4 regions of the Micromonospora sp. NPDC050980 genome follow, and region 2 is predicted to be linked to each of the others. Evidence: riboswitches for the same ligand, from Rfam matches in the RefSeq annotation. Region 2 holds a riboswitch; each other region holds the start of a gene.
The links. Region 2 has a riboswitch for cyclic di-AMP ahead of AB0H28_RS24710 (transglycosylase family protein). Riboswitches for the same ligand answer to the same signal wherever they lie in the genome.
Positions count from the first base shown of each region.

Region 1 (7,057 bases), on a different contig from region 2:
CCGCGCAGCTCGTCCACCGGTTCGCCGGTCTCGGCCTCCCGGCTCCGTGCGGGCGGCGGCACCACGGCCGTGTAGCCGGTCTTCTCCACGGTGGCGATCAGGTCGTCCGGCGCGACCTCGTCGACGTAGCGGACGGTGGCCTTCTCGGTGGCGTAGTTCACCGTCGCCTCGACGCCGTCCAGCCGGTTGAGCTTCTTCTCGATCCGGGCCGCGCAGGACGCGCAGGTCATTCCGCCGATCGTCAGCTCGATCAGGTTCGGCGCGGTGGGCAGCGCCTTGCCCGTGGTGGTCATCGCGGTACCTCCCCGCTCGGGTCGCCGGTCGCGTGGCCGGTGTCGTGGTCGGTTTCGGCGGACCGTTTGCCGGTCACGCCCCGACGAGGTCGTAGCCGGCCTCGTCGACGGCGGCGCGGACCGCGCCGGTGTCCAGTGGGTCCTGGCTGGTGACGGTGACCCGGCCGGTGACCAGGTCGACCTGGACGTCGGTGACGCCCGGCAGCGCGGTCAGCTCGGCGCTTACCGCGTTGACGCAGTGGCCGCAGGTCATGCCGTTCACCTGGTAGGTGGTGTCCATCTCGCCCTCCGATCTGATACCCCTAGGGGGTACAAGCCGTACGCTACCATACCCCCGAGGGGTACGCTATCCTCGGCGCATGACCGCGCCGTCCACCCCGACCCGGGGCTACACCGCCAGCAAGGACCAGCTCCTCGCCCGGCTCCGTCGCGTCGAGGGCCAGGTGCGGGGCATCGAGAAAATGGTCGAGGACGACCGTTACTGCATCGACGTGCTGACCCAGATCTCGGCCATCCAGGCCGCACTGGACAAGGTCGCCCTGGGCCTGCTCGACGGCCACGCCCGGCACTGCATGCACGAGGGCGCGGCCGAGGGCCGAGCCGACGAGATGGCCACCGAGATGATGGCCGCCGTCGGCCGCCTGATGAAGCGCGGCTGACCCACCCGACCACCCGCCGTGACAGTTGGGAGACGCCGTGGGCGCCGACCACACCCGACCCGCCCCCGCGCCGCCGCGCGTGCGTCGCCTGCTCCTGGCGACCGTGGTGCCGCTCTTCGTGCTCACCGTGATCGCGGCGCTGGTGCTCTGGCCCAGGCAGGGGCCGGAGCCGGCGGCCGGTGAGAACGTGCCGCGCCACCACGGCACGGTGACCCGGGTGGTGACCGAACCCTGCCCACCGACCCCGGAGGCGCCGGCCGGCGGCGACGGCCCGTGCGGCACCGTCACCGTCGCCGCCGAGCAGGGCCCGGACGCGGGCCGGCTGGTCGAGACGCCGATCCCGGCGGGGCCCGGCGCGCCGCGGATCGAGGTCGGCGACGAGGTGATCCTGGTCGAGCTGACCGACCCGGCCGACCGCACGGTGAAGACCTACAACATCGCCGAGCACCAGCGCGGCACGCCGCTGATCTGGTTGGTGGCGCTCTTCGCCGCCGCGATCGTGGCGTTCGGCCGCTGGCGCGGGCTGGCCGCGCTCGGCGGGCTGGTGGCCAGCTTCGCCATCCTGCTCGGCTTCGTACTGCCCGGGATCTCCGCCGGGCGATCGCCGCTGCCGGTGGCGATCGTCGGCGCCGCGCTGATCATGTTCGTGGTGCTCTACCTGACCCACGGGATCACCGCCCAGACCTCGGTGGCGGTGCTCGGCACGCTCGGCAGCCTGGTGGTCACCGGTGTGCTCGGCACGCTGGCCACCGCCGCCACCCACCTGACCGGCTTCGGCAGCGAGGACGCCACCACACTGTCCATGTTCCAGGGCGACGTGGACCTGCACGGGCTGCTGCTGGCCGGCATCATCATCGGCTCGCTGGGCGTGCTGGACGACGTGACGGTCACCCAGTCGGCGACCGTCACCGAGCTGGCGCGCGCCAACCCGGGGCTGTCCCGGCGGCAGCTCTACCGCGCGGCCACCCGGGTCGGCCGCGCGCACATCGCGTCCACCGTGAACACCATCGTGCTGGCGTACGCCGGCGCCTCGCTGCCGCTGCTGCTCCTGCTGGTCGCCGACTCCCGCCCGGTGGGCGAGCTGCTCACCAGCGAGTTCCTCGCCCAGGAGATCGTCCGCAGCGCGGTGGCCACGCTCGGCCTGATCGCCGCCGTGCCGCTGACCACCGCGCTGGCCGCGGTCGTCACCACCGCCGGCCGGCACGCACCGGACACCGCCCCGCCGCCGGCACCCCCGCCGCCCCGGAGGCGGGACGAGGCGCTGGAGGCGCTCGGCGGGTCGCGGCCCGACGACTCCAGAAGTACGCAGGCCGCATGGTGACACTCCGCAGCGTGACGGCCGACGCAAAACGCGATGCTGCTCACGCTGGGCAACGGTGAATTCTCGCGATTGGTCGGCTTCCGGACGTAGATCCCCGGTCGGGATCTCGGGTAACCTCGCCCCCGGTCACCGCCGAAGGCGCGCACCGGCGCCTGCGGTGCCGCCGCCCAATCGCCTTCGGGCGAGCCGGGGAACCAGGTACATGGGGTGAATCCGCGCGAGCGGTAGGGGCCGCTTCCGTCCCGAACCCGTCAGCTAACCCGGTCGGCGGTCGACGGAAGGGAACACTGTGACGGCACCCCTGCGCCGCTGGTCGACACCCGTGGTGTCCGTGCTCGCCGCGTTCGCCGTGCTGGTCGGGCCGACCCCGGCGACGGCCGCCCCGCACAACGCCGCCCCCAAGCCCTCGGGGCACGCGGAGGACGACGAACCACCGCTCATCACCGAGGCGATCGACTCCGCCAACCGGAACTACCTCCAGGCCAAGGCGAAGCTCGCGAAGTCGGAGGAGCGCCAGAAGCGGCTGGCCGCCGAGAAGGCGGCGGCGGAGGCCGAACTGGCGGCGCTCAGCCCGCAGGTCAACCAGATCGCCGCGCAGTCCTACCGGACCGGTCGGATGGGCGCGATGGCGATGCTGTTGGAGAGCAGGTCGCCCGACTCCTTCGTCAAGCGCGTCAGCGCCCTGGACGAGCTCAACCTCTTCAACGCGCAGCGGCTCGCCGCCATCAACGCCGCCCGGAACCGCGCCGAGCAGGCCAAGATCGCGGCCGACGCCGAGGTGCGCGAGCAGGAGAAGCAGACCAACGCGATGGCCCGCGAGAGGGCGGCGGCGCAGAAGGAGCTGAAGCTGGTCGGCGGGCTGGGCTTCACCGGTGGTCTGGTCTCGGCCACCTCGGCGGTCGCCAGGATCGGCCCGGGCCGCACCGCCGACGGTGGTTGGAAGTCTGAGTCGTGCAGCGAGAACGACCCGACCACCTCCGGCTGTGTCACGCCGCGCACGCTGCACGCGTACAAGGAGGTCAAGCGCACCGGCTTCGACCGCTTCGTGGGCTGTTACCGACCGGGCGGGCCGTGGGAGCACCCCAAGGGCCGGGCCTGCGACTGGTCCCTGCAGAACAGCGGCTTCGCGCCGTGGCACAACAACGACACCCGCAGGTACGGCAACGAGGTGGCCGCCTTCCTCATCCGCAACGCGGACCGGCTGGGCATCTACTACGTGATCTGGAACCGGCAGATCTGGTTCCCGGCGACCGGTTGGAGTTCCTACAGCGGGCCGTCCAACCACACCGACCACGTGCACATGTCGCTGCTCTGATCCGGTGGGCACGACCGTAAGGGGCCGCCCTCGGGCGGCCCCTTCTCCGTGTCCGGGCGCGACTCAGCCGGCGAGCGCCGGGTCCGCCGGCGCGGCCGGCGCGGGCAGCGGGGCCGGCGACTTGGCCACCGTTCGCACCTCGCCGCCGCTGAGCCGGTACGACATGCCGACCACCGCGCACGTCCCGCCGGCCACCCGCTCGGCGAGCACCGTCGAGCGGGCCGTCAGGGTCTCCACCGTCTGCGCGATGTGGACGTCGATGATGCCGTCGAGGTCCTCGACGCCCTGCCGGGCGGCGCGGAGCAGGCTCGGTGAGACGGCGTCCACGACCGAGCCCAGGTGTCCGGCCGGGGCGGACCCGGTGCGGACCGCCTCGCGCGCCGCCTGGACCGCGCCGCACGAGTCGTGGCCGAGCACCACCACGAGCGGCGTGCCGAGCACGGTGACCGCGTACTCCACGCTGCCGAGCACCTCGGGGCCGGCGGTGTGCCCGGCGGTGCGCACCACGAAAAGGTCACCGAGGCCCCGGTCGAAGATGATCTCGGCGGCGAGCCGGGAGTCGGAGCAGCCGACGATCACCGCGAACGGGTGCTGCCCGTCGGCGACCGCCGTCCGCCGCCCGGCGTCCTGGTTCGGGTGCTGCGGCACGCCGGTGACGAACCGGTTGTTACCGGACCGCAGCTCGGCAAGAGCCTCATCGGGGGTGCTCGGGGTCATCGCTGCTCACCTCGTCCTCGCGGGGAACGACCAGGCCGGCCGCCGTGTCGGCCTCGCGACCCACCGTCACACGCGGCCGAAGGCTCGTCAAGATTTCGTGATACGCATTTCATACGTCATCGTCCCCGCTCGCGTCGACTCGGAGCGCGGACCGGGAAAGCCATACGATGACCACCATGGCGACCACATCAGGGGAGGACGGAAGCCGCCGCAACTGGACCTTCCTCACCAACCACGGCCACGTGCTGCTGGCCATCGCGCGCAACCCCACCGCGCGCCTGCGGGACGTGGCCGACGAGGTGGGCGTCACCGAGCGGGCGGCCCAGGCCATCGTCGCCGACCTGGAGGCCGGCGGCTACCTCCACCGCACCCGGGTGGGCCGCCGCAACGAATACACGATCAACCCCAGCGGTCGGTTCCGGCACCCGGCGGAGGCCGACCAGCAGGTCGGTGCGCTGCTCGACCTCTTCGCCGTCGAGCCGGTCCGGGACGCCACGCCCGAGCCGTGACCGAGCGCCCGCCCCGGCATCGACGAACAGGGCGGGACGAGCTTCGCCACCGCGTACGTCTCGGGCGTCGCGGCGCTGGTGCGGGCGGCGCACCCGGCCATCAGCCCGCAGGAGGTGGCCTACCGGCTGACCCGCACCGCCGACAACCCGCCCGACGGGCACAACGCGCAGGTCGGGTACGGGATGGTCAACCCCTACCGGGCGGTCACCGGGTTGCTGGGCACGCGGACGGATCCGCCACTGGGCGCGATGCCGGCTCCCGCGCCGCGCCCCGACCCGCTGGCCCGGCAGCGCACGGTCGCGATCTGGGTCGCCGCCGTCGGCGCGCTGCTGGCCGGCGTCCTGCTGACGCTACGGCCGATCCTGGTACGCGGACGGCGGCGCGGCTGGCGGCCCGGCCGGCGCGAGGCCGCGGCAACTGACCCGGTTCGGCCGGACGGCGCGCGACCGAGGGCGTCCGTCCACAGCGATCCGTGGGGCGGCTCACGTAACCGGCAAGATCGTCGAGCTGCACGATTGGGTGTCGACCGATAGGTTGATGTGGTGCTGCCCGTAGCGTTCGCCCCGTCCGCCTGGACGGCGATGCTGCGCCGGATCGCCCGCACGGCCGTGACCACCCTGGCGTTGGTCGCGGGCCTGCAGGGCTTGGCCGCCACTTCCGCCGACGCCGCCACCACCGCCGACGCCGCTTCGACGGCGACGCGCCCCGCAGCGGCGGTCGCGACCGTCGACGTCGGCCCCGCGTTCGCGACGGCCGGCGCCGGGGGCACGCACACCGCGCCGGTCCGGGTGACCGGCACCATCCGGGCAGCGGTCGCCGCGCCGTCCGTGACACCCGCCGCGCCGCCGGCCAGCACCGGCCCGGCCACCGCCGCCGCCGCCGCAGTCGACCCGGTCCCCGGCGTCGAGGTCGTCGTCGCGGACCAGTTCCGGGCGACCATCGCCCGTCGCGGGCCGCCGCGCGCCTGACGGGCACCTTTCCGGTACGCCCCGGGCGCGGCCCCGATGCCGTCGCCCGCCAGGTGTCCCGTCGCGCCCCGCGCCCACCGCCCGCCACCGGGCCCTCCTTTCGTTGCTCGACAACCGCTTCACCACGAGGTGTTCGTGATGCAGACCGTCTTCTCCACCGTCCTGCCGGACGTTCCCGCCGCCGCCGTGATCTGGCTGGCCCTGCTCGCCCTGGCCGCGGTCGTGGTCGCCGCGCTCGTGATCCGCCCGGCCCGGTTCCGTTCGGTGTTCGGCGAACGGATCAGCGAGGCCGCCCGACCGGGCGGCATCGATCTGGCCGAGCAGTCCCGCGAGCGCAGCCGGTACGCCGACGAGGTCGCCGTGGCCGCGTCCCGCGCCGCGGTGACCGCCGAGCGGAGCCGGGCCGACTGGTCGGCCGCCCAGGACGAGGCCGAGCGGGCCTGGCTGGCCTACCAGACGGCGGAGGAGGACGTCCGGCGGCTGGCCGCCGCCGCGGCGCTGCCGCTGCCCCGGACCGCCCGCACGCCCGCCGAGTACGCCGACCGGGAGCGTTGGTTGCACCGGGCGGCGCTGGACGCCCAGTGGCGCAAGGAGATCACCGTGCGGCAGCTCAGTGACATCCTCGGCGGGCGCGGCTGGGACCCGAGCCGGCACCCGGTGGAGCAGGAGCTGTTGCTGCGCCGGCTGGTGCGGGACAACCTGCGCGCCCGGCAGCACGCCGCCTCGGAACGGGAGCAGGCGGCGTGGCGGGCCGCCGAGACGGCCGCGGCGGCGGCGCGGAGCCTGCGCGAGGAGGCGTTCGCGGCGCTGCACCCGGTGGCCGAGCCGCCGGCGGCGCTCGCCATCGTGGGCTTCGCCGGCCCGGAGAGCACCCGCGAGCTGCCGACCGCGACGCCGGCCGCGGAGATCACCCGCGAGTTGGCTCCGGTGGCGCGGGGGCGGGCCGCCGTAGCGGCCTACTGATCGTCCGGCGGCGATGGCCCGGCTCGACTAGCGTGGTGCCGTGTCCCGTGAATCCTGGTTGCTGGTCGCCCTCGGCGTCGTCGTCGCGGCGGCGACGCTGGTCGGGGCGGTGCTGCTCGCGATCCGGGTGGTCCGCACCCGCCGCATGCTCGGGGCGCTGGGGGCCGGCGGCAAGGTCGCGTTCTACGGCGCGTTGATCTACACGATCCTGCCGGTGGACCTGCTGCCCGATCCGATCTACCTGGACGACATGGGGGTGCTGGCCGGCGCGCTGTTCTACCTGGGTCGGCTGGCCGCCAAGCACCGGGCGG
Region 1 covers NZ_JBFAGS010000014.1:55,179-62,235, reverse strand. The annotation lists gene AB0H28_RS20915 (heavy metal translocating P-type ATPase) at 1-293, opposite strand, end outside; gene AB0H28_RS20910 (heavy-metal-associated domain-containing protein) at 367-573, opposite strand; gene AB0H28_RS20905 (metal-sensitive transcriptional regulator) at 653-952, shown strand; gene AB0H28_RS20900 (YibE/F family protein) at 990-2,273, shown strand; cyclic di-AMP (ydaO/yuaA leader) riboswitch at 2,428-2,558, shown strand; gene AB0H28_RS20895 (hypothetical protein) at 2,563-3,588, shown strand; gene AB0H28_RS20890 (carbonic anhydrase) at 3,652-4,305, opposite strand; gene AB0H28_RS20885 (helix-turn-helix domain-containing protein) at 4,473-4,814, shown strand; gene AB0H28_RS20880 (S8 family serine peptidase) at 4,833-5,348, shown strand; gene AB0H28_RS20875 (hypothetical protein) at 5,358-5,783, shown strand; gene AB0H28_RS20870 (hypothetical protein) at 5,922-6,746, shown strand; gene AB0H28_RS20865 (YkvA family protein) at 6,787-7,057, shown strand, end outside.
Region 1: another riboswitch for cyclic di-AMP. It lies ahead of AB0H28_RS20895 (hypothetical protein); the one in region 2 lies ahead of AB0H28_RS24710 (transglycosylase family protein).

Region 2 (7,057 bases):
GTGGCCATCCGGCCCAGCGTGCGGGCCCAGTCCACCGCGCCGCTGGCGGTGGCGACGCCCACCTCGAGCGCGCCGTCGTCGGGTCGGGCGTCGTCGAAGGCCGGGATGCCGCCGGTGATGGTGCCGACGTTGCCGAACAGCACACAGCTCGCCTCGCCGTCGAACCAGTCGGCGCCGTCCACCCGGATCCGGGTGCGCACGCACTCGCCGCGCACGTGCCGCAGCCCCGTCCAGACGTAGGCGAACCGGCCGAGCCGGCCCTTGAGCTTGCGGTCCGCGTCGCGGATCAGGTCGCCGTCGAACCCGGCGCCGGCCATCACCGCGAAGTGCTCCCCGTTGATCCGGCCCAGGTCCAGCCGCCGGCGCGGTCCGTGCAGCGCGATCCGGACCGCCGCGGGCAGGTCGGCGGGGATGCCGAGGTTGGTGGCGAAGAGGTTGGCGGTGCCGGCGGGCAGGATGCCCATCGGCACGCCGCTGCCGGCCAGCGCGTCGGCGCACCGTTGCACCATGCCGTCGCCGCCCCAGACCAGCACCAGGTCGGCGCCCTCGTCCAGCGCCCGGCGGACCCGGTCGGGGGCCTTGCGGCTCTTCGGCACCTCGTGCCACAGCAGCCGCCCGACTCCGGCGCCGGCCAGCCGGGCGCGCAGCTCGTCCAGACCGCCGCCGAACGTCTTCTTGCGGTGGGCGACGACCGCGACGACACCGGTCGCCACGGCTGCGGTGTCGGCGCGCTCGGCCGGGTTCGTCCCCATGGGGGTCCTGGTACCCAGGGCCCGCCCGGCGCACGCCTGCCGGTGCGGCGCGGTTCCGGCGCAACCGCGCTGAAACTCTGTGCACGATCCGCGAACTGCGGCAATGCACGCAGGTCGGGCACCCCGCCGTCCATCGTCGACAATGTTCACCCTGATCAGGTGCTATTGAAGATCATTGCTTCCTGAATCCGGGTCGACGGCGAGGTGTCCGGCAGTCGTCGGTTGCCCGGGTCACCCATTGCTCGCGACTCCGACGGCGTGTGATTGTGCAGCAAGCGAGTCGTCGAACCCCCGGCGGCTCGGACGGTCGATCTGTCGACCCGGAGCCACGCCGGCAGCTCCGGTGACCGGCCGTCACCCCCGCCTCGCACCATCGCGCCGCCCGACCCCACCGGGCTCCGTGCTGCGCGCCTAGGAACAGGAGCAAACCCCCTTGAAGCTCTCACCTCGCCTCGCCGCGCTCACCGGCGCGGCCGCGGCCGGCGTGATCGCCGCCGGCACCGCCGCGGCCGTGCAGGCCGCGCCCCCCGGGCCCGCCGCCCCCAACCCCGCCCAGGCCCGCGCGGCGGCGGCCGACTCGGCCCGCGCACTGGTCGCGGACCGCCCCGCCTACCTGCAGGCCGGTTCCGACGACGCGTTCGTGCAGAAGCCGGTCATCTCCTCCGAGGGCACCCAGTACGTGCCCTACGAGCGCACCTACAAGGGACTGCCGGTGGTCGGCGGCGACTTCGTGCTCGCCACCGACGCCGCCGGCAACCTGAAGTACGCCTCGGTCGCCCAGCAGCGGCCGATCGGCGCGCTCGCCACCACCCCGAAGCTGACCTCGGCCGCCGCCGCGAAGAAGGCACGCGCCCAGCTCAAGACCGTCAGCTCGGTCGAGGGCACCACGCTTGTCGTCTACACGCTCGGCGCCAGCCCGGCGCTGGCCTGGGAGACGACCGTGCGCGGCACCAACGCCGACGGCCCCAGCCGGCTCACCGTGGACGTCGACGCCCGGACCGGCGCGGTCCTGGGCACGCAGGAGCACGTCGTCGCCGGCACCGGCACCGGCGCCTGGAACGGGCCGAGCCCGCTCACGTTGAACACCACCAAGTCGGGCAGCACCTACACCATGAAGGACCCGACCGTCACGAACCTGAGCTGCCAGGACGCGGCGAACAACACCACGTTCAGCGGCACCGACGACGCCTGGGGCAACGGCACCGCCACCAACCGGGAGACCGGCTGCGTCGACGCGCTGTTCGCCGCGCAGACCGAGCACAAGATGCTCAGCCAGTGGCTGGGCCGCAACGGTGCCGACGGCAACGGCGGCTACTGGCCGATCCGGGTGGGCCTGAACGACCAGAACGCCTACTACGACGGCAGCCAGGTGCAGATCGGCAAGAACACCGCCGACCAGTGGATCGGCTCGCTGGACGTGGTGGCCCACGAGATCGGCCACGGCATCGACGACCACACCCCGGGCGGCATCTCCCGGGGCGGCACCCAGGAGTTCGTGGCGGACACGTTCGGCGCGGCCACCGAGTGGTTCGCCAACGAGCCGTCCAGCTACGACGCGCCCGACTTCCTGGTCGGCGAGAAGATCAACCTGGTCGGCTCCGGCCCGATCCGCAACATGTACAACCCGGGCGCGCTCGGCGACCCGAACTGCTACTCCAGCAGCGTTCCCGGTGGCGAGGTGCACGCCTCCGCCGGCCCCGGCAACCACTGGTTCTACCTGCTGGCCAACGGCAGCAGCCCGACCAACGGGCAGCCGTCCAGCTCCACCTGCAACGGCAGCAGCGTGACCGGCCTGGGCATCCAGAAGGCCATCAAGATCATGTACAACGCGATGCTGCTGAAGACCTCGTCCTCGTCGTACCTGAAGTACCGCACCTGGACGCTGCAGGCGGCGAAGAACCTCTACCCGAGCAGCTGCACCGAGTTCAACGCCGTCAAGGCGGCCTGGAACGCGGTGAGCGTGCCGGCGCAGTCCGGTGACCCGACCTGCTCCGGCGGCACGACGCCCACGCCGACCGCCACCTCCACCCCGCCGTCCGGCGGCTGCTCCGGCAACAAGCTCGCCAACCCCGGCTTCGAGTCGGGCAACGTGAACTGGAGCGCCACCTCCGGCGTCATCACCACCGACAGCGGCCAGGCCGCGCACAGCGGCTCGTACAAGGCGTGGCTCGACGGCTACGGCTCCTCGCACACCGACACGCTCAGCCAGTCGGTGAGCATCCCGGCCGGCTGCCAGGCGACGCTCACCTTCTGGCTGCACATCGACAGCGCGGAGTCGACCACCAGCACCGCCTACGACAAGCTGACCGTCAAGGCCGGCAGCACCACGCTGGCCACCTACTCCAACCTGAACAAGGCCACCGGCTACGTGCAGCGATCCTTCAACATCTCGTCGCTGGCCGGCACCACGGCGACCATCTCGTTCAGCGGCGTGGAGGACGCCTCCCTGCAGACGTCCTTCGTCGTCGACGACACGGCGGTCACGCTGAGCTGACCGCGACACGAACGGCCGGCCGTCGGCTCCCGACGGCCGGCCGTTCCACGTCCCGGCCGGTTGCCTGGCGCAGGTGCGGGGAGGTGGCGGCACCCACGTGTCCCCGAGACCGCCACCTCCCCGCACCGGAGTCGATCAACAGCCGAAGCGCGCCAGCGGGCGGGCGTTCGTCCGCCGTTGAGGGCGGTCGGGCGAGTCAGGCGGGGCGGGACGCGGCGGCGCGGTCGCGGCGGATCCGCGCGGCCACCTCGTGCATCGTGCGGCTGAACAGCTCCGCCTGGTCGGGCGGGCCGCCGAGGCGGGCGGCCAGCGCGTCGGTGTCCGCCCGGGCGGACGCGCTGACCTGAGCGTCCAACTCGCTCAGCGCGTCGTTGACGGCGTCGACGAGGTGTCCGCAGAGGATATCCAGCGGCACCCCGGCCAACTCCGGGTCCACGACGACGGAGTGCAACCGGCCACCCTGGACGGCGACCGCCCGGACCCGGCCGCCGGCAGCCGCACCCTCGGCCAGCAGCAGCTCGCCCGGCTCACCGTCGGCGAGCCCGCAGGCCCGGGACCGCATCGCGGCCAGCGCCTGCTGCGTGCGGGTCAGCAGCTCGTCGAGGCTCGCGGCGGCCGAGAACGCATCGTTGGTCATATCCGCGCTTTCTTCACGTCTTAGCCGAGCCTCGTGACCATAGCAACCGGCGCCGACGGAACCTCGTCACCAGCCGCGCCCGGCCGGGCAGGTGACGCCGGGAGCAGGGCGGACACCTCCGCGCCCGGCGTGTCGCGCAGACCGCGAACGCCCGGCCGGACGAACCGGCCGGGCGTTCGCGTCGTCCAGGCGCGACACGTCCCGAGGGACCACGACGCGCGGAGCCACCGGACGGTGTCGCGGAGTGGCAGGCACCCGCACGACGCGACACCGGCCCCACGGCGTGCGACAGGGCTCAAGAGCGCCGGCCCGCCGCGGGACACCACCCGCGGCCGGGGATCAGCGCAAGCGCAGCCGCTGCCCCGGGAAGATCAGACCCGGGTCCTCGCCGACGACCGCCCGGTTGCGCGCGTACAGGACCCGCCAACCACCGGCGACGTGCTTCGCCGCGGCGATCCCGGACAGCGTGTCGCCGGGCCGCACCAGGTGGGACCCGGTGGTCGGTGCGCCGCGCCGTTCCCCGCCCGACGGGCGCGAAACGGTCTTCTTCGTCGGGCTGGCGGCCCTCTTCGTGGACGCGGTCGAGCCCGACCCGGCCTTCCTGCCGCAGACCGGCCAGGCGCCGATGCCCTGCCCGGCGAGGACCTTCTCGGCCACGGCGATCTGCTCGGCGCGGCTGGCCAGGTCGGCCCGGGCGGCGTACTTCTGGCCGCCGTAGCCGTTCCAGGTGCTGCGAGAGAACTGGAGCCCGCCGTAGTAGCCGTTGCCGGTGTTGATGTGCCAGTTGCCGCCCGACTCGCAGCGGGCGACGGCGTCCCAGTTCACGCTCGCGGCGCTGGCCGGCGCGGCCGGCCCGAACAGTGCCGCGGCACCGGTGGCGGCGCCGGCGACGAGCGCGCCGACCACGGTCCGGCGGCGCCGGGATGAGTATGCAGTTGACATGTGGATTCCTCCACGCCGACGAGGTGAGCTGTCGGGTTCGGGCCGAGGAGCCCGGCCGCCGGTGGCGGCTTCACCCCGAGGTGACGTGCACCATGGAACCTGTGGGTCCCCCGCTCCCGCCTGAGGTTCGGGTACCACCGGCCGGCGGCGGGATTGGGCGTTGCCGGACCGTGGTGTCCGCGACTGCGAACGGAACCGACGCTAGGGACGATTCGCGACGATCGACCACTTCTTGTGACGTTCTTCACCCGGTCGGGCTACCGCGTCCAGGGACACGAGTTCGCCGTCGCCGACCTGAGGTGGGGCTACCGTGGGGCGGGACCGGGCCAGATCGCGCGAGGAACGGAGCGGGCCGGCGCCCGGCGCACCCGGTGGGCATCGGGGTGGGCGCGTACCAGCCGCGGATGCTGCGGCTGGTCGGGACGCCTCGATCCTTCCGCACCTGCGGGTAAGGAGGGGCCCCTTGTTAACGCCAGGCGTTAACAAGGGGCCCCTCCTTACCGCTAGAGGCCGCGGGCGAGACGGTCGGCGAGGACGCGGGTGAAGCGGGCCGGGTCGGCCAGCTCGCCGCCCTCGGCCAGCAGCGCCATGCCGTACAGCAGCTCGGCGGTCTCGGTCAGCGCGGCGGTGTCGCCGCCCTCGCCGTGGGCCTTGCGCAGGCCGGTGACCAGCGGGTGGGTCGGGTTCAGCTCCAGGATCCGCTTGACCCGGGGCACCTCCTGGCCCATCGCCCGGTACATCTTCTCCAGCGTCGGCGTCATGTCGTACGCGTCGCCCACCACGCAGGCCGGCGACGTGGTCAGCCGGGTGGACAGGCGCACCTCCTTGACGCTGTCGGTGAGCGCGTCGCCGAGGAACGCGAGCAGGTCGGCGTACTCCTGCCGCTCGGCCTCCGCCTGCTCCTTCTCCTCCTCGGTCTCCAGGTCGACCTGGCCCTTGGCCACCGAGCGCAGCGTCTTGCCGTCGTACGCGCCGACCCGCTCGACCCACACCTCGTCCACCGGGTCGGTGAGGATCAGCACCTCGTAGCCCTTGGCCCGGAACGCCTCCAGGTGCGGGGAGTTCTCGATGGTGGAGCGGTTCTCGCCGGTGGCGTAGTAGATCTCGGTCTGCCCGTCCTTCATCCGCTCGACGTAGCCGCGCAGCGAGGTGGGTTCGGCCGGGTCGTGGGTGGAGGCGGCGCGCACCAGGTCGAGCAGCGTCTCGGTGTTGTCCGGGTCCTCCAGCAGACCCTCCTTGACCACCGGCCCGAATTCGGTCCAGAACGTGCGGTACGACTCGGCCGACATGTCCTTGAGCGTGCCGAGCACCTTCTTGACCAGCCGCCGGCGCACCGCGCGGATCTGCCGGTCCTGTTGCAGGATCTCCCGGGAGATGTTGAGCGACAGGTCGTGCGCGTCCACCACGCCCTTGACGAAGCGCAGGTAGTTGGGAATCAGCGCCTCGCAGTCGTCCATGATGAACACGCGCTTGACGTAGAGCTGCACGCCGCGGCGGCCCTGCGGGGAGAACAGGTCGAGCGGGGCGTGCGAGGGCAGGAAGAGCAGTGCCTCGTACTCGAAGGTGCCCTCGCCCCGCATGTGGATGGTGTCGAGCGGGTCGGCCCAGTCGTGCGCGACGTGCCGGTAGAACTCCTTGTACTCGGACTCGTCGACCTCGTCGCGCGAGCGCGCCCAGAGCGCCTTCATCGAGTTGAGCGTCTGCTCCTCGCGGACGGTGGCGCCGTCCTCGCCGGGCTTGTCGACGGTCATCCGGATCGGCCAGGCGATGAAGTCGGAGTATCGCTTGACGATCTCCCGGATGGTCCGCTCGTCGGTGTAGTCGTGCAGGTTGTCGTCGGTGTCGACCGGCTTGAGGTGCAGGGTGACCGAGGTGCCCGGCGGCGCGTCCTCGACCTGCTGGACGGAGTAGGTGCCCTCGCCGGTGGACTCCCATCGGGTGCCGGCGGCCTGCCCGGCGCGGCGGGTCAGCAGCGTCACCTTGTCGGCGACCATGAAGGTGGCGTAGAAGCCGACCCCGAACTGGCCGATCAGTTCCTGCGAGGCGGCGGCGTCCTTGGTCTCGCGCAGCTTGCGCAGCAGTTCGGCGGTGCCCGACTTGGCGATGGTGCCGATCAGCGCGACCACCTCGTCGCGGGACATGCCGATGCCGTTGTCCCGGACGGTGAGCGTGCGGGCGTCCCGGTCGACCTCCAGCTCGATGTGCAGGTCCGACGTGTCGGCGGACAGCTCC
Region 2 covers NZ_JBFAGS010000020.1:71,283-78,339, forward strand. The annotation lists gene AB0H28_RS24695 (diacylglycerol kinase family protein) at 1-752, opposite strand, end outside; gene AB0H28_RS24700 (M4 family metallopeptidase) at 1,186-3,246, shown strand; gene AB0H28_RS24705 (YbaB/EbfC family DNA-binding protein) at 3,443-3,883, opposite strand; gene AB0H28_RS24710 (transglycosylase family protein) at 4,223-4,825, opposite strand; cyclic di-AMP (ydaO/yuaA leader) riboswitch at 4,824-4,968, opposite strand; gene htpG (molecular chaperone HtpG) at 5,329-7,057, opposite strand, start outside.

Region 3 (7,057 bases), on a different contig from region 2:
CCCCGCCGGAGCGGTCCGGGCGGTTGATCAAGCGATGTTGCACGCCGGCAACATATGGCCGTTCTCAAATCCGTCGATGGGATGTAACGTCTGCTCCACGTTTCCGACCCGGCGTGACACACCCCCGGTCACGTCGTCAGAAAGAGGTGGGCCCATGGGACCCCGTCCCAACCTGCTGACCCGGCGTACCGCCGGTGTCGCGACGTCGACCCTCGCGCTGCTGCTCAGCACCGCGGCCGTCGGCGTCGTCCCCGCTGCCTCGGCCTTCTCGGCCGCCCCCGCCGGCGTCTGCGCCGAGCCGGCCGACACGCACGCCGACGCCCGCGTCGCCAAGGGCGGCCACGCCAAGCTCGACCCGAACCACCTGACCGCCAAGCAGGTACGCGAGCGTGCGGCCGACCTCGCCGCCGCCCAGCGCGAACGGGCCAACTTCCGGACCGGCGCCGTCACCCCGCTGGCGACCGTGACCATCCCGGTCGTCGTGCACGTCATCCAGGAGAACAGCACCCGGGCCGGCGGCAACATCCCGGATTCGCTGATCAACCAGCAGATCAGCGTGCTGAACCAGTCGTACTCGGGCTCCACCGGCGGCGCGGCCACCGCGTTCTCGTTCCAGCTCACGAAGATCAACCGGGTGACCAACCCGTCGTGGTACCCGATCGTGCAGGGCTCCTCGGCGGAGCGGTCGATGAAGACCTCGCTGCGCACGGGCGGCAAGAACACGCTCAACATGTACCTCGGTGAGTTGAGCGACGGCCTGCTCGGCTGGGCGACGTTCCCGAAGCGGAAGCTGGACAAGATGGACGGCGTGGTCGTGCTCAACGAGTCGCTCCCCGGCGGCACGGCGACCAACTACAACCAGGGCGACACGGGCACCCACGAGATCGGCCACTGGCTGAACCTCTACCACACCTTCCAGGGCGGGTGCTCCGGCTCGGGCGACAGCGTCTCCGACACCCCGGCCGAGGCATCCCCCGCCTACCAGTGCCCGACCGGCCGGGACACCTGCTCCGCCAGCGGCAAGGACCCGATCACCAACTTCATGGACTACACCTACGACTCCTGCATGTACCAGTTCACCGCCGGCCAGGCGAGCCGCATGCTCACCGCGTGGAACGCCTACCGCGCGGCCTGACCCGACGAACCGCGTACGGTGCCGGCCCTGTCCTCGGACGGGGCCGGCACCCGTCGTTTCCGGCCCGGTCGTGGGTGGACGGCCACCGTCGACGACGGCCGACCGCCTGACCGGCCCGGCCGAGAGCGGCCGGTCAGGCGGCCGGGCGGCGAGTGTCGAAGCCGTGCCGGCCACGCCGGCCCTCCGGGATGAGCGGGTCGCGCCGCAGCGTCGGCGCGCCGCCCCGGGGATCGAGCCAGAGGCGCATCTGCGGCCGGCCGGCGCCGGGGCGGGCGACCTGGTCGCGCCGGGTCAGCATCGCCACGTCGACGGTGAACTCGAACAGCCGCCAGTCGCCCTGCGGAGCCGCCCGGCCGAGCCGGGCCAGCCGGGCCACCGTGGCCGGATCGGCCACCGGGTGCGCCCGGCCCGCCACGTACGCCTCGTCGTCGCTCTCCTCCGGGGGGAACGAGTGCAGCGCGTAGCGGCCGTCGCGTTCGAGGTCGCGCCGTTTCGGCGAGTCGATGACGAAGCACCAGAGCCCGTCGTCGGTGATCAGCGGGGAGACCGGATGCACCCGGGGACCACCGTCCGCGCGGACCGTGGCGAGGTAGCCGAAGCCCGGCCCGTACTGCTTAATCAGAAGGCGGATCTCGGCGGCGAGGCGGGGCTCGTCGGCGGCGAATTCGAACCAGGAAGCCATGCGGACATTCTATCGAACAGGTGTACGAAGATGTAGTCCGACACGCAGGTCACCGATACCGGTCGCTATGGTGTTCCGATGCTGCTCTCCGACCGCGACCTGGTCTCCGAGATCAAGACGGGCACGCTCGCGCTGGAGCCCTTCGAGCCCACGCTGGTGCAGCCGTCCAGCATCGACGTACGCCTGGACCGGTTGTTCCGGGTCTTCAACAACCATCTCTACACCCACATCGACCCGTCGATGCAGCAGGACGACCTGACCTCGATGGTGGAGGTGCCGGAGGGTCAGCCCTTCGTGCTGCACCCGGGCGAGTTCGTGCTCGCCTCCACGCTCGAGGTGATCTCGCTGGGCGAGGAGTTGGCCGGCAGGCTGGAGGGCAAGTCGTCGCTGGGGCGGCTCGGGCTGCTGACCCACTCCACCGCCGGCTTCATCGACCCGGGCTTCTCCGGCCACGTCACGCTGGAGCTGTCCAACGTGGCGAATCTGCCGATCACGCTCTGGCCGGGCATGAAGATCGGCCAGTTGTGCATCTTCCGGCTCTCCTCGCCGGCCGAACACCCGTACGGCTCGGCCGTCTACGGCTCGCGCTACCAGGGCCAGCGCGGCCCGACGCCGAGCCGGTCCTGGCAGAGCTGGCGCACCTGGCCGACCCGCTGACGCCTGCTGAGTTGTTAAGAGGGGCCCCCTGTTATGCGGAATGCGTTAACCGGGGGCCCCTCCTTGCATCTCAGCCGGGGCGGCCGTAGCTGTTGATGTCGCCGTCGTCGACGCGCTTCATGGTGATGGGCTTGCCGGACTGAGAGGCGTGCACCACCCAGCCGTCGCCGACGTACATCCCCACGTGGTGCAGGTCGCCGTAGTAGAAGACCAGGTCACCGGCGCGCAGCTCGGCGCGGCTGACCCGACTCGTGACGTTGTGCTGCTGGCGCGCGTTGTGCGGCAGCGAGACACCCGCCTTGGCCCAGGCGGCCATGGTCAGGCCGGAGCAGTCGAAGTGGTCCGGGCCGGCCGCGCCCCAGACATAGATCTTGCCGATCTGGGCGCAGGCGAACTTGACCGCCACCCCGGCCGCGCCGCCGGGATATCCGGCGGGGCAGGGAGCCGGCCGCAGCGGACCGCCGCCGCCGTTGCCGTACACCTTGAGGCGCAGCTTCTGGAGCTTGGCGATCTCGGCGTCGATCTGCTTCTTCTTCGCCGCGAGTTGCGCCTCGGTGCGGCTCAGGTCGGCGACCATCGCGTCCAGCGGCTTCTTCTTCGCGGACAGTTCGTCGCGCAACGCGGCGATGTCGCGGACCTGTTGCTGCTGGTGGTGCGCGAAGCGGTCGAGCATCTCCAGGCCGCTGACCAGTTCGCTCGGCGAGCGGCTGCCCAGCAGGGCGTTCACGGTGGAGAGGTTGTCGCCCTTGTAGGCGTCGGCGGCGAGCCCGCCGACCTGCCCGAGCGCGGCGTCCACCCGGGCCTGGAGCGGGGCGATCTGCTTACCGAGCGCGTCGGCCTGCTTGCGCCGCACCGCGAGCTGCTCGCGTACGGCGTTGACCTGCTCGATGACGGGTTCGAGCTTGTTCCAGTCGCGGTCGATCCGGGCCTCGATCTCGGCGACCGAGGGTTCGGCGTGGGCCGCCGTCGCGCCGCCGGTCAGGACGACGGCGGCGCCGACCAGCGCGGCGAGTGTGGTGGTGAAGCGGGACCAGCGGGATCGCGGCACGACTGCGGACCGGTCCATCGACCGGCTCGACGTCGGCCGCGGGGCATGGTGTGCCACCGGGCGTCGGTTCTCCTTCGTCTGACCGCCTACCGGGTTAGCTGACGGGTTCGGGCGGGAAGGGAGCCGCCCTACCGCAGTGGCTGCGGATTCACCCCGGTTACCTGGGTCCCCGGTTCGCCCGTGGGCGACTCGGCGGTGTCGGACCGTCACCGCCCGGGGTGGACGGTGAGACTGGCGGCCGACGACTGACCAGAGTAGGTACCCGTGTTACCGATCCGCAACCCGAACGGCCGTGACACTCCGTACCGGCCGCGCCGACCGAACCGGCGTGAAGCTTTTTTTCATGACAGATTACCTACCGGAAAGGTATTGACCCTCCCGGCTCGCGGAGTGAGGGTGGGGGACGCAGTGACCCCCATCCCTGTCCAGGAGGTTCGATGCACCTCTCACCCCCGCCGTCGGGCAGACGGATACTGCTCGCCGCCGCCGTGGCGACCGCCACCGCACTCGCGACCACCGGCCCGGTGACCGCGGCGCCACCGTCCGCCGGGGACCGGCAGCAGCAGTACGCCGCCGCGGCGGCCGAGTACGGCGTGCCGCAGAACGTGCTGCTCGGTGTCTCCTACCTGGAGTCCCGCTGGGACGTCCACCCCGGCCAGCCCAGCACCAGCGGCGGCTACGGCCCGATGCACCTGACCGACGCCACCCACGTGCTCGCCAGGCCGGGCAGCGCGCACGTCGACGAGGACGAGGACCCGCGCGGCGACGACGCACGCCCGCTCACCCTCGACCCGGCCACCGCTGCCGCGCCGGCCCGGGAGACGCCGCTGCCGGCGGCCTCGCTCCAGACGCTCGACGCCGCCGCGACGCTCACCGGGCTCGACGCGCGCAAGCTGCGCACCGACCCGGCCGCGAACATCCGGGGCGGCGCCGCGCTGCTCGCCTCGTACCAGAAGGCACTGGGCGGGCCGGTCGGCGCCGGCAGCGACCCGGCGGCCTGGTACGGCGCGGTGGCTCGCTACTCCGGCGCGGACACCTCCGACGCGGCGGCGGCCTTCGCCGACGAGGTCTACGACCAGCTCGGCCAGGGCGCCACCCGCACCACCGACGACGGGCAGCGGGTCACGCTGGCCGCCACCTCCGCGCAGCCGGACCGTAGCCGCCTCGCCCGCCTCGGGCTGCGCCACGCCGCGCGGCCGGACGGGCTGGAGTGCCCGGTGCGGCTGGCCTGCGAGTGGATTCCCGCCCCCTACGAGCAGCTCAGCGCCGACCCGGGCGACTACGGCAACCACGACCTGGGCGACCGGCCGAAGCAGCAGAAGATCGAGTACATCGTCATCCACGACACCGAGGGTTACTTCGACCCCAGCGTCGATCTGGTGAAGCGGGCCGACTACCTGGGCTGGCACTACACGCTGCGCTCGGTGGACGGCTACGTCGCCCAGCACATCAAGGCCAAGGACGTCGGCTGGCACGCCGGCAACTGGTACGTCAACGCCAAGTCCATCGGCCTGGAGCACGAGGGCTTCGCCGGGCAGGGCACCTGGTACACCGAGGCGATGTACCGCAGCTCGGCGAAGCTGGTCCGGTATCTGGCGCACAAGTTCGGCATCCCGCTGAACCGGCAGCACATCATCGGGCACGACAACGTGCCCGGCACCGTGGCCGGCACGGTCAAGGGCATGCACTGGGACCCGGGCCCCTACTGGGACTGGTCGCACTACTTCGACCTGATGAAGGCGCCGTTGCGGACCACCGGCACCCCGCGCACCGGGTTGGTCACCATCGACCCGGACTTCGCCACCAACCGGCCGGCGTTCGTCGGCTGCAACCAGCAGCCGCCGGGCGTCCCCACGCCCACCCCGCCGGCCGAGACCTGCCCGGCGCGCGGCTCCTCGGCGGTGCTCCTGCGGACCGCGCCGAGCGCGGACGCCCCGCTGGTCAACGACCTCGGGCTGCGCCCGGACGGCACCCCGGACACGATGTACATCTCGGACCACGGCGCCCGCGCCTCCGCCGGACAGACGTACGCGGTGGCCGGCCGGCAGGGTGACTGGACGGCGATCTGGTATCTCGGCCAGAAGGCGTGGTTCCACAACCCGGCCTCCGCGCCCACCGCGAAGTGGGCGACCGGCCTCGTGGTGACGCCCCGGCCCGGCAAGGCGACGATCCCGGTGTACGGCCGCGCCTACCCGGAACAGGCCGCCTACCCGGACACCATCCCCTACCAGACCATCTCGCCGCTCCAGTACACGCTCGCCGCCGGCCAGCGGTATGCGGTCGGCGACGTGCTGCCGGGCGAGTACTACCGGGCCGTGTCGTTCGACGGCTCGGCCCCGGGTGACCGGACCGTGGTACGCGGGAAGAACCGCTACGTGCAGGTCCAGTTCGGCCACCGGATCATGTTCGTGAACCTCGCCGACGTGCTGATCCTGCCGTCGCCGATCGGCGCGCCGCGGTAGCGGCCACCGACGTCGCGAAGGCCCCCGCTCCGAGTCGGACCGGGGGCCTTCGCCGTCGAAGCTGGTGCGGGGTCAGCCGACCCGGACGAAGCCGGCGAGCGGCTGGGTGCTGATGCTGGACACCTGGACCGGCTTGCCGGTCCGGGGCGCGTGCACCATCACCCCGTTGCCGAGATAGAGCCCGACGTGGTGCAGGTCGCCGCCGAAGAAGACCAGATCACCGGGTCTGGCCTCAGATCGGGAGACCTTCCGGCCCTCGTTCCACTGGGCGCCGGTGAAGTGGGTGAGCGAGATGCCCGCCGCCTTGTAGGCGTACTGCGTCAGGCCCGAGCAGTCGAACGAGTCCGGGCCGGTGGCGCCCCACACGTACGGGTCGCCGACCTGGGCGCACGCCGTCTTGATCGCGGTACGCGCGGCGCTGCTCACCACGCCGTCGATCTTCGGGCAGCCGGCCGGCCGGATCGAGGTCACCGGCAGCATCGCGGTCAGCCGCTTGATCTCCGAGTCGATCTGCTTCTTCTGCGCGGCCAGCTGGGCCTCCTGCTTCTTCTCGGTCGCGATCATCTCGTCGAGCTTCTGCTTCTCCCGGTTGTACTTGTCGCGGGTCGCGAGCACCCCGGCGATCTGCCGGCGCTGGTCGTCGGCGATCCGGTCGAGCATGACCAGCTGCTCGGCCAGCGTGCCCGGCCTGGTGCTCACCAGCAGCGCGCCCATCTCCTGCGACGGGCCCCGCATGTAGTAACGGGCGGCGATGTCACCGACCTTGTTCATGGCCAGCGTCGAGGCCAGCTCCAGCGGGACCATCTTGTCCCGCAGCTTGTCCGACTTCTTCTGGTTGGCCTTGAGCTGGGCGCGGACCTTGTTGTAGTTCTCGATGGTGGGTTCGAGCTTCTCCCACTGCTTGTCGATCTGGGCGTCGATCTCGTCCACCGAGGGCGCCGCATGCGCCGGGGCCGCCAGCATGCCGGCGCCGACCACGACGGCCGCGACCAGGGTGAGGAGACGGCGTACCACCCGGTGGAACCCGGCCAGCCGGCCGGGAGGAGCACTCGGGGCGGGACGTCGAGGAGGCA
Region 3 covers NZ_JBFAGS010000011.1:77,345-84,401, reverse strand. The annotation lists gene AB0H28_RS18390 (zinc metalloprotease) at 155-1,135, shown strand; gene AB0H28_RS18385 (pyridoxamine 5'-phosphate oxidase family protein) at 1,269-1,817, opposite strand; gene dcd (dCTP deaminase) at 1,896-2,474, shown strand; gene AB0H28_RS18375 (NlpC/P60 family protein) at 2,545-3,540, opposite strand; cyclic di-AMP (ydaO/yuaA leader) riboswitch at 3,590-3,727, opposite strand; gene AB0H28_RS18370 (peptidoglycan recognition family protein) at 3,960-5,984, shown strand; gene AB0H28_RS18365 (NlpC/P60 family protein) at 6,057-7,057, opposite strand, start outside.
Region 3: another riboswitch for cyclic di-AMP. It lies ahead of AB0H28_RS18375 (NlpC/P60 family protein); the one in region 2 lies ahead of AB0H28_RS24710 (transglycosylase family protein).

Region 4 (7,057 bases), on a different contig from region 2:
TCAAGGGCCTCACGCAGGTCGACGGCTGGCAGGACATGCCCCTGACCGACGCCGCGCAGACCGTCCAGGTCTCCGCCTACCCCGACGCCTACGCCCAGTGGGAGCAGCAGGCGGCAGACCTCGTCCACCAGCACTGGAACAAGTAAGCAGACACGCCGAAGGCCGGCACCCGGAAAGGGTGCCGGCCTTCGACGCGCGTACCGGGAAGGGAGGTCAGGCGGAGTAGCCGCGCGTGGCCATCCAGTTCGCCAGGTCGATCGTGGTCACCCAGTACGACGGCAGCGACGGGTCGGCCGAGTCGGCGATCCGCACGGTCCGGCCGTCGTTCTGGTAGCCGACCACGGCGATGTAGTGGCCGCCCGGGAACGAGTGCCAGCCGCCGTTGGTGTCGGTGGCATCACCGGCGACGTTCGAGACGACCGCCCGCCCGTCGTTGACCGCCCGGACGACGTCGGCCTGGAGCTGGTCGATCTGCCCGCGGGTGGCCGCGCCGGGAATCATTCGCGTCCGGTACGGGTCGCCCTTGACCTGCTGGTTGAGCACCCGGGTGGTGTCCTCGGCGGAGTTGGTGCCCATCTCGGTGGTGCCGAGCGCGACGGCCAGGGTGTCCTGGCTGCGCTCGATGCCGTTGGCGCTGAGCGCGTTGCGCACCGCGGCCGGCCCGCAGTAGTAGTAGGTGGTCTGCGCCTGGTAGTCGTAGTCGAGCACTTTGGTCGACGGCGGCTTCGGCTTGGCCTTGCGGGTGGTGGTGTCCGGGTCGGCGGTCTTCGCCGTCGGTGCGGCGCTGGCGCTGGGCGACGCGCTCGGCGATGCGCTCGGCGACGCGCTCGGCGACGCGCTCGGCGACGGGACGGTGATCCGGGCCTCGCTGCGGCCGGCAGTGTCGCCGAGACGGCCACCGAGGTCGGCCACCGAGGCGGTGTTCTCCTGCCGGACCGGGGCCTCGTCGGCGGTGGTGAGGGCGGCGCCGGTGCCGCCGGCCAGCACGAGGGCGGCTGCCGAACCGGCGATGATCTGGTACGGACGTTCGGTCACGAGGCGCCGCAGTTGACGCTTCAGGTAAGGCTGCACGGTGTTCCTCCACGGGGGGTGAGCGGCACGCGCCGGCCCGGCGCGCGGAGGCACTCACGCGCGCTGGTGGACGGCAGGGCCGCGGGAAGCCACGCCCGGACGGCCGGGCGAGGCAGGGGGTCGGGTGGGCGTCGCCGGTCAGGCGAGCGTCGGCACCCGGAGGCCGTGGAGGCAGGGGGACGATCGGGGGCTGGTGGTCACGAGGATGGAACTCCTTCCGTGGCCGCCGACCGGGTTAGCTGACGGATTCGGGCGGGAAGTACGCCCTACCGCGGCCGTGGCTCGCGGATTCACCCCGGTGTTGCTGTGGGTCCCCGGTTCGTGTGTGCACGATTAGGCGGGTCGGCGCGGCGTCGCCATCGGCGATCGGAAACCGCACCGGACGCGCCGACACTACCGGTGGGTACAGGCCCTGCCAAGCGGCACCACCTGCGTAAACACAACTGCCGACTACGGATTTGGAACAGCCTGTCACTCACTTCCCTCAATGGGACAAGGGGCTGCGACGGGCGCCGGCGGGCGGAAAGAGGGACATCCGGCCGGCGGGGAAACGGGCACCAGGCACCGGACCGGTCATGCGTTCGGGCGACCGCGGGCCGGAGGGCGCAGGTGAGCGGCCTCACCACACTCGGTAACGATTCGGCAGAGGTGGCCCGCTCAGCCCACCCGGGCCGGCCGCCAGCGGGCACCGGACGCGGACGCCGGGGCCGGTACGCGGGTCACCGCCGGGGGCCGGGGCGCCGGAACGGGCCGCAACGCCACCGCAGCCGCAAACGCCTCGGCGGCGAGCGTCCGGGCCGACTCGGCGGCCCGTTCGGCGTCCTGCCAGGCCAGACGCTCCCGTTCGGCGGCCACCTCCCAGCCGGCACGGCGCCCGTCCCGGACCGTGCGGGCCAGCGTGATCTCCTGCTCGGCCGGGTGGCGACGCGGATCCCACCCGTTGCGGTGGGCCAGCACGTCGGCGAGTTGGCGGGCGGTCAGGTCGCCCCGCCAGTGCGCGGCCATGGCGGCGTGGTGCAGCCAGCGTTCCCGGGCCGCGTACTCGGTCGGGGTGCGTGGGGTGCGCGGCGCGGGCAACGCGCCGGCACCGGCCAGACGTCGGGCCGCCGTGTCCGCCTCGTCGTACGCGGTCCAGGCCGTGTCCGCCTCGCTCCGCGCGGTCAGCCACTGCTCGCGGCGGCGGCGGGCGGTCTGCGCCGCGCCGGCGGCGGCCACCGCCACCTCGGCGGCGTAGCGGGTCAGGTCGGCGCGGTGAACGGCTTCGGCGTCGACCGGCTCGACCTCGGTCTCACCGTCGCGTTCGGGACGGGCGACCAGCACGGCGAGCAGGACGAGGGCGAGCACGGTCAGGACCGACCAGATGGCGGCGGCCTCGGGAACCGCGGTGAGGAAGTTGAGGAGAACGGTCTGCGACATGGTCGGCACCTCACGGGAGACGATGGCGGGAGGATCCGCACCGGCCGGTCGGCGCGGGGTCGCGCTCGGGCGGCGCCGGACCACCGAGGGGCGGGTGCGGGGTGAGGTTCGGGTGGATGCGGGCCGGCCGCGCCCGTGGTGGTCAGCGGACGGGTGGGGCCGTGGCGGACCAGGGGCGGGCGGGGCCCGTGACCGGTCAGCGGGCGGGCGGGGCCCGCGGGCCGGCCGGTGCCGCCGATTGCCCGGCCGGGATCGGGAACGGACCGGTCGGCGCGACGGCGGCGCCCGCCAGCGGCGGTTCCGCGACGCCGGCCGGGTCGCTCTGCCGGGTGAGGTCGCGTTGCCGGGCGGCGGGGGAGTCGTCGCGCTCCGGTCGCGGGACGGTCGGCGTGCCGACGGCGGCGCGGACCGTCAGGCCGGCGGCCGGGCCACCCGACGCCGGTGCGGCCACACCCGCCGGCAGCGTGGCGGTGCCGAGCGAGAAGGCGACCACCACGGCCAGGCTGGCCAGCATCCGTGCCGCCCAGCGCGCCACCCACCACACGGGACAGGTGAGCGCGATCGGAAGCACGGGTACAAATTACCGCCGATTCCACAGTGCCGCACCGTCGCCGGGCGTGTCGCGACACCGCCGGGCAGGAACGCCACCGGTAGAGACGCCGGCGGGTAAGGACGCCACCGGGCGGGAACACCAGGGAGCCGGTCGGGCCGCTCAGTCCGGTCGGCGCCGCCCGGCGTACTCGATCGGGCGGGAGGTGTCGTCGGCGGCCGACCTCGGCGCCGGCACACCCGGCGCGGCGGCCGGCGCCCGGCGGCGGGACGGGCCGAGGCGGCGCATCATCGGCACCTCCACCCAGCGGTGCAGGGCGGCGGCGAGCGCCAGGGTGAGCAGCAGGAAACCGAGCACCGCGACCGGACCCCGCCAGCCCGGCAACCCGGTGCCCCAGTCGCCGGTGAGCCGCAGGACGGTCACCATGACCAGCACGTGGACCAGATAGAACGCGAACGAGACCTCGCCGAGCCAGACCATCGGACGGGATCGCCAGGGGGTCCGCCGGCCCCGCACGTCGGCGTCCGCCGCGGCGGCGATGACCAGCAGGTACGCCACGGCGAGCAGCGCCGCCCACAGTTCGGCCCGGATCCACAGTGCGGCGATCACCCAGGTGGCGACGAAGAGCAGGCTGGCCGCGGGGAGGTTGGGGCCACGCCAGCGCTGGCGGCGCATCAGCTCGGCCGCGGCGGCGCCCATCCAGAACTCGAAGGACCGGGTGACCGGGAAGATCTGGGTGAACCACCACCGCTGGTCCTCGGGCACCAGGTGCTGACCGGGCCAGAGCGCCAGGATCAGCAGCGGCGCGGCGACCAGCGCCACCCGCAGCCAGCCGGTGCCGGCCCGGCGCAGCCACGGCACCACCAGCGGCAGGCACAGATAGAAGGCCAGCTCGCAGGAGAGCGACCAGCTCACGTTGTTGACGCTGTAGAAGTAGCCGTTGAGCGGGATCCACGCCTGGACCAGGAACAGGTTGCCGATCGCGGCCCACGGCAGGATCGGGTCGGCGAACCAGGCCGCCACGGCCAGCGCCGCCACGAACGTCACCAGGTGATTCGGGTAGATCTTGGCGAACCGGCGGCGCAGGAACGTCCGCGCGCGCTCGCCGTCCCGGTACGACCAGACCAGCACGAACCCGCTGAGGACGAAGAAGAACTCGACCCCGGAGAGGCCGAGGCTGAACGCCTTGTCCACCACCGCCTTCCACTGCGGCTCGGCGATGATCCGCATGGTGCCGGCGTGGAAACCGAAGACCAGCAGGGCGGCGATCCACCGCAGCCCGGTCAGCGACGGCAGCCGCGGCGCGCGGGTGGTGGTCGGGGCACTGGTCATCCCGGGCACCCTACTCCGGTGGTAGGCGGCCGGTTCCCGCACGGCGGCGTCCGGACGGTCACCGGCGGGCGGGCGGATAGGATTTCCGTTCCCGCACCCGTGGGTGCCCCGCTGGCGCCCGCCGGGCCCGTACCGGAAGGTGAGCAGCCGAATGCACCAGAGGATCCTCCTGCGCGCCCGCAAGGGCCCGTTCGACGTGCTGACGCCGGAGGAGACCTTCGGCCGCAACTGGATCAGCGACAACACCGGCAACCTGGTGTTCAGCCACGCCGCGCACAAGCTGCTGGCCACCTCCACGGCGGAGATCACCGCGACCCGCAAACCCGCCGACCCGCGCGACGCCGACGAGATCAACGAGCGCCACGACGTCTTCGTCGTCCCGCTGGCCAACGCCTTCCGCCGCAGCTTCGTCCACCGACTCGAACCGCTCACCCGCCTGATCGAACGGCTCAAGATCCCGGTGGTGGTCCTCGGCGTCGGTGTGCAGACGAACGTCGACGGCGACCGGGAGTACCTGCGCCCGATCGACGACGCGGTCACCGCGTTCTGCCGGGCGGTGCTCGACCGCTCGCACAGCATCGGGGTACGCGGCGAGATCACCGAGAGCTACCTGCGTACCCTCGGCTTCTCTGCGGTGGAGCAGATCGGCTGCCCGTCGATGTTCCTGCACGGCGACAACTTCCGGCTGGAGAAGACCCGGTCCGAGTTGACCGCCGACGCCCGGATCGCGCTGACCATCTCCCCCTACGTCGCCTCGATGGCGCAGGTGGTCCGCCAGCACCGGGAGCGCTACCCGAACCTGTGCTACATCCCGCAGGACCTGCGGACCCTCGGCACGCTGCTCTACGGCGACGCGCCCGAGCACCGGGGCAAGAGCAGCGAGATGCCGCTGCACACCTCGCACCCGCTCTTCGTCGAGGACAAGGTGCGGATGTTCGTCGACCCGTGGACCTGGATGTCGCACCTGTCCGGCTTCGACTTCAACTTCGGCACCCGCATCCACGGCACCATCACGGCGCTGATCGCCGGCACCCCCGGCTACCTCTTCGCGCACGACTCGCGCACCCTGGAACTGGCCCGCTACTTCGACATCCCGCACCGGATCATGCGGGACGTGCCGGCCGACGTCGACGCCGCCGACCTCTACGCGGAGGCCGACTACACTGCGCTGAACGCCGGTCACAAGGAGCGCTTCGCCACGATCACCACGTTCCTGGCCAAGCACGACCTCGGCACGTCGTTCGCCGACGGCGACAGCGCGGCGGCGTTCGACCGGCGGGTCCGCGAGACGGAGTTCCCTCCCGGTGTCCGGCCCGCCGCCGCCACCCCGCCCGCCGAACTGGTGACCCGGATCCAGCGGCTCCGCGACGAGAACCTCAAACTCGCCGACACCGTCCGCACGCTGCGCACCCAGGGGCTGCGCGAGCGGATCAGGCAGGCCGTCCCGGACCCGGTCCGCCGGCTGCTGCGGCGCTGATCGATCGTACGCCTGTACGATCGTGGGCGTGCCGGACATCGCGTACCAGCCCTCGATGCTCGACCTGGCCGAGCAGGGCCCGACCCTGGGCCCGCTCACCGGGCCGACCGGGCGGCACGAGCTGAGCCGGGGCGCCTGGGTCGACCACCTGCCGGGCTGGGTCCGGGGCTCCGACGCGGTGCTCGACACGCTGCGGCACGACGTGCCCTGGCGGGCCGAGCGCCGCACCATGTTCGACACCGAGGTCGACGTGCCCCGGCTGCTCTGCTGGTATGCCGCCGGCCGGGAGCTGCCGCATCCGGTGCTCACCGCCGCCCGCGACGCGCTCACCCGGCACTACGCGCCCGAGCTGGGTGAGCCGTTCGTCACCGCCGGCCTGTGCCTCTACCGCCACGGCCGCGACAGCGTCGCCTGGCACGGCGACACCCAGGGCCGCTCCGCGCACACCGACACCCTTGTCGCCATCGTCTCGTTCGGCTCCCCTCGCGCGTTGCTGCTGCGCCCGCGCGGCGGCGGCCCCAGCCTGCGTTTCCTGCTCGGCCACGGCGACCTGGTGGTGATGGGCGGCTCCTGCCAGCGCACCTGGGAACATGCTGTGCCGAAGACCAGCCGGCCGGTCGGCCCCCGGGTCAGCGTCCAGTTCCGCCCCGCCGGAGTGTCCTGACCGCCCCCCCACCCCCTCACCCGATGATTCACGGAAAGAGGGGCCATTCGGGGCGGGATGGCCCCTCTTTCCGTCAATCAGCGCCCGGAGGTGGGGGGGTGGGTGGGGTGGGTCAGTTGCGGTCGATGTGGTGGCCTACCACGGCGGGGCCGAGCATGACGGCGAAGCCGGAGCCGTCGCGGCGCGGGTCGGCCGGGGGCAGCTCCACCGGGTCGCCGGTGGCCGTCGCGCCCACCGGGCGTGGGCCGATCCAGGCCACCGACAGGTCCGTCTCGCCCTTGAGCAGCCGCTGCGCGCGCACGCCGCCGGTCGCCCGCCCCTTCGCCGGGTACGCCTTGAACGGCGTCACCTTGACCGTGGCGCCGGTCGACGTCACCACCATCTGCTCACCGTGCTGGGCGTCGTCGGCCCGGACCGCGCCGAAGAACACCACCCGCGCCCCGGCGGGCAGGCTGATGCCGGCCATCCCGCCGCCCTTGACGCCCTGCGGCCGGACCAGGGACGCCGCGAAGCGCAGCAGCGACGCCTCCGAGGAGACGAACGCCAA
Region 4 covers NZ_JBFAGS010000046.1:32-7,088, forward strand. The annotation lists gene AB0H28_RS29615 (C39 family peptidase) at 214-1,071, opposite strand; cyclic di-AMP (ydaO/yuaA leader) riboswitch at 1,281-1,421, opposite strand; gene AB0H28_RS29620 (hypothetical protein) at 1,729-2,487, opposite strand; gene AB0H28_RS29625 (hypothetical protein) at 2,684-3,058, opposite strand; gene AB0H28_RS29630 (acyltransferase) at 3,200-4,369, opposite strand; gene AB0H28_RS29635 (polysaccharide pyruvyl transferase family protein) at 4,521-5,846, shown strand; gene AB0H28_RS29640 (alpha-ketoglutarate-dependent dioxygenase AlkB) at 5,902-6,510, shown strand; gene AB0H28_RS29645 (DNA topoisomerase (ATP-hydrolyzing)) at 6,623-7,057, opposite strand, start outside.
Region 4: another riboswitch for cyclic di-AMP. It lies ahead of AB0H28_RS29615 (C39 family peptidase); the one in region 2 lies ahead of AB0H28_RS24710 (transglycosylase family protein).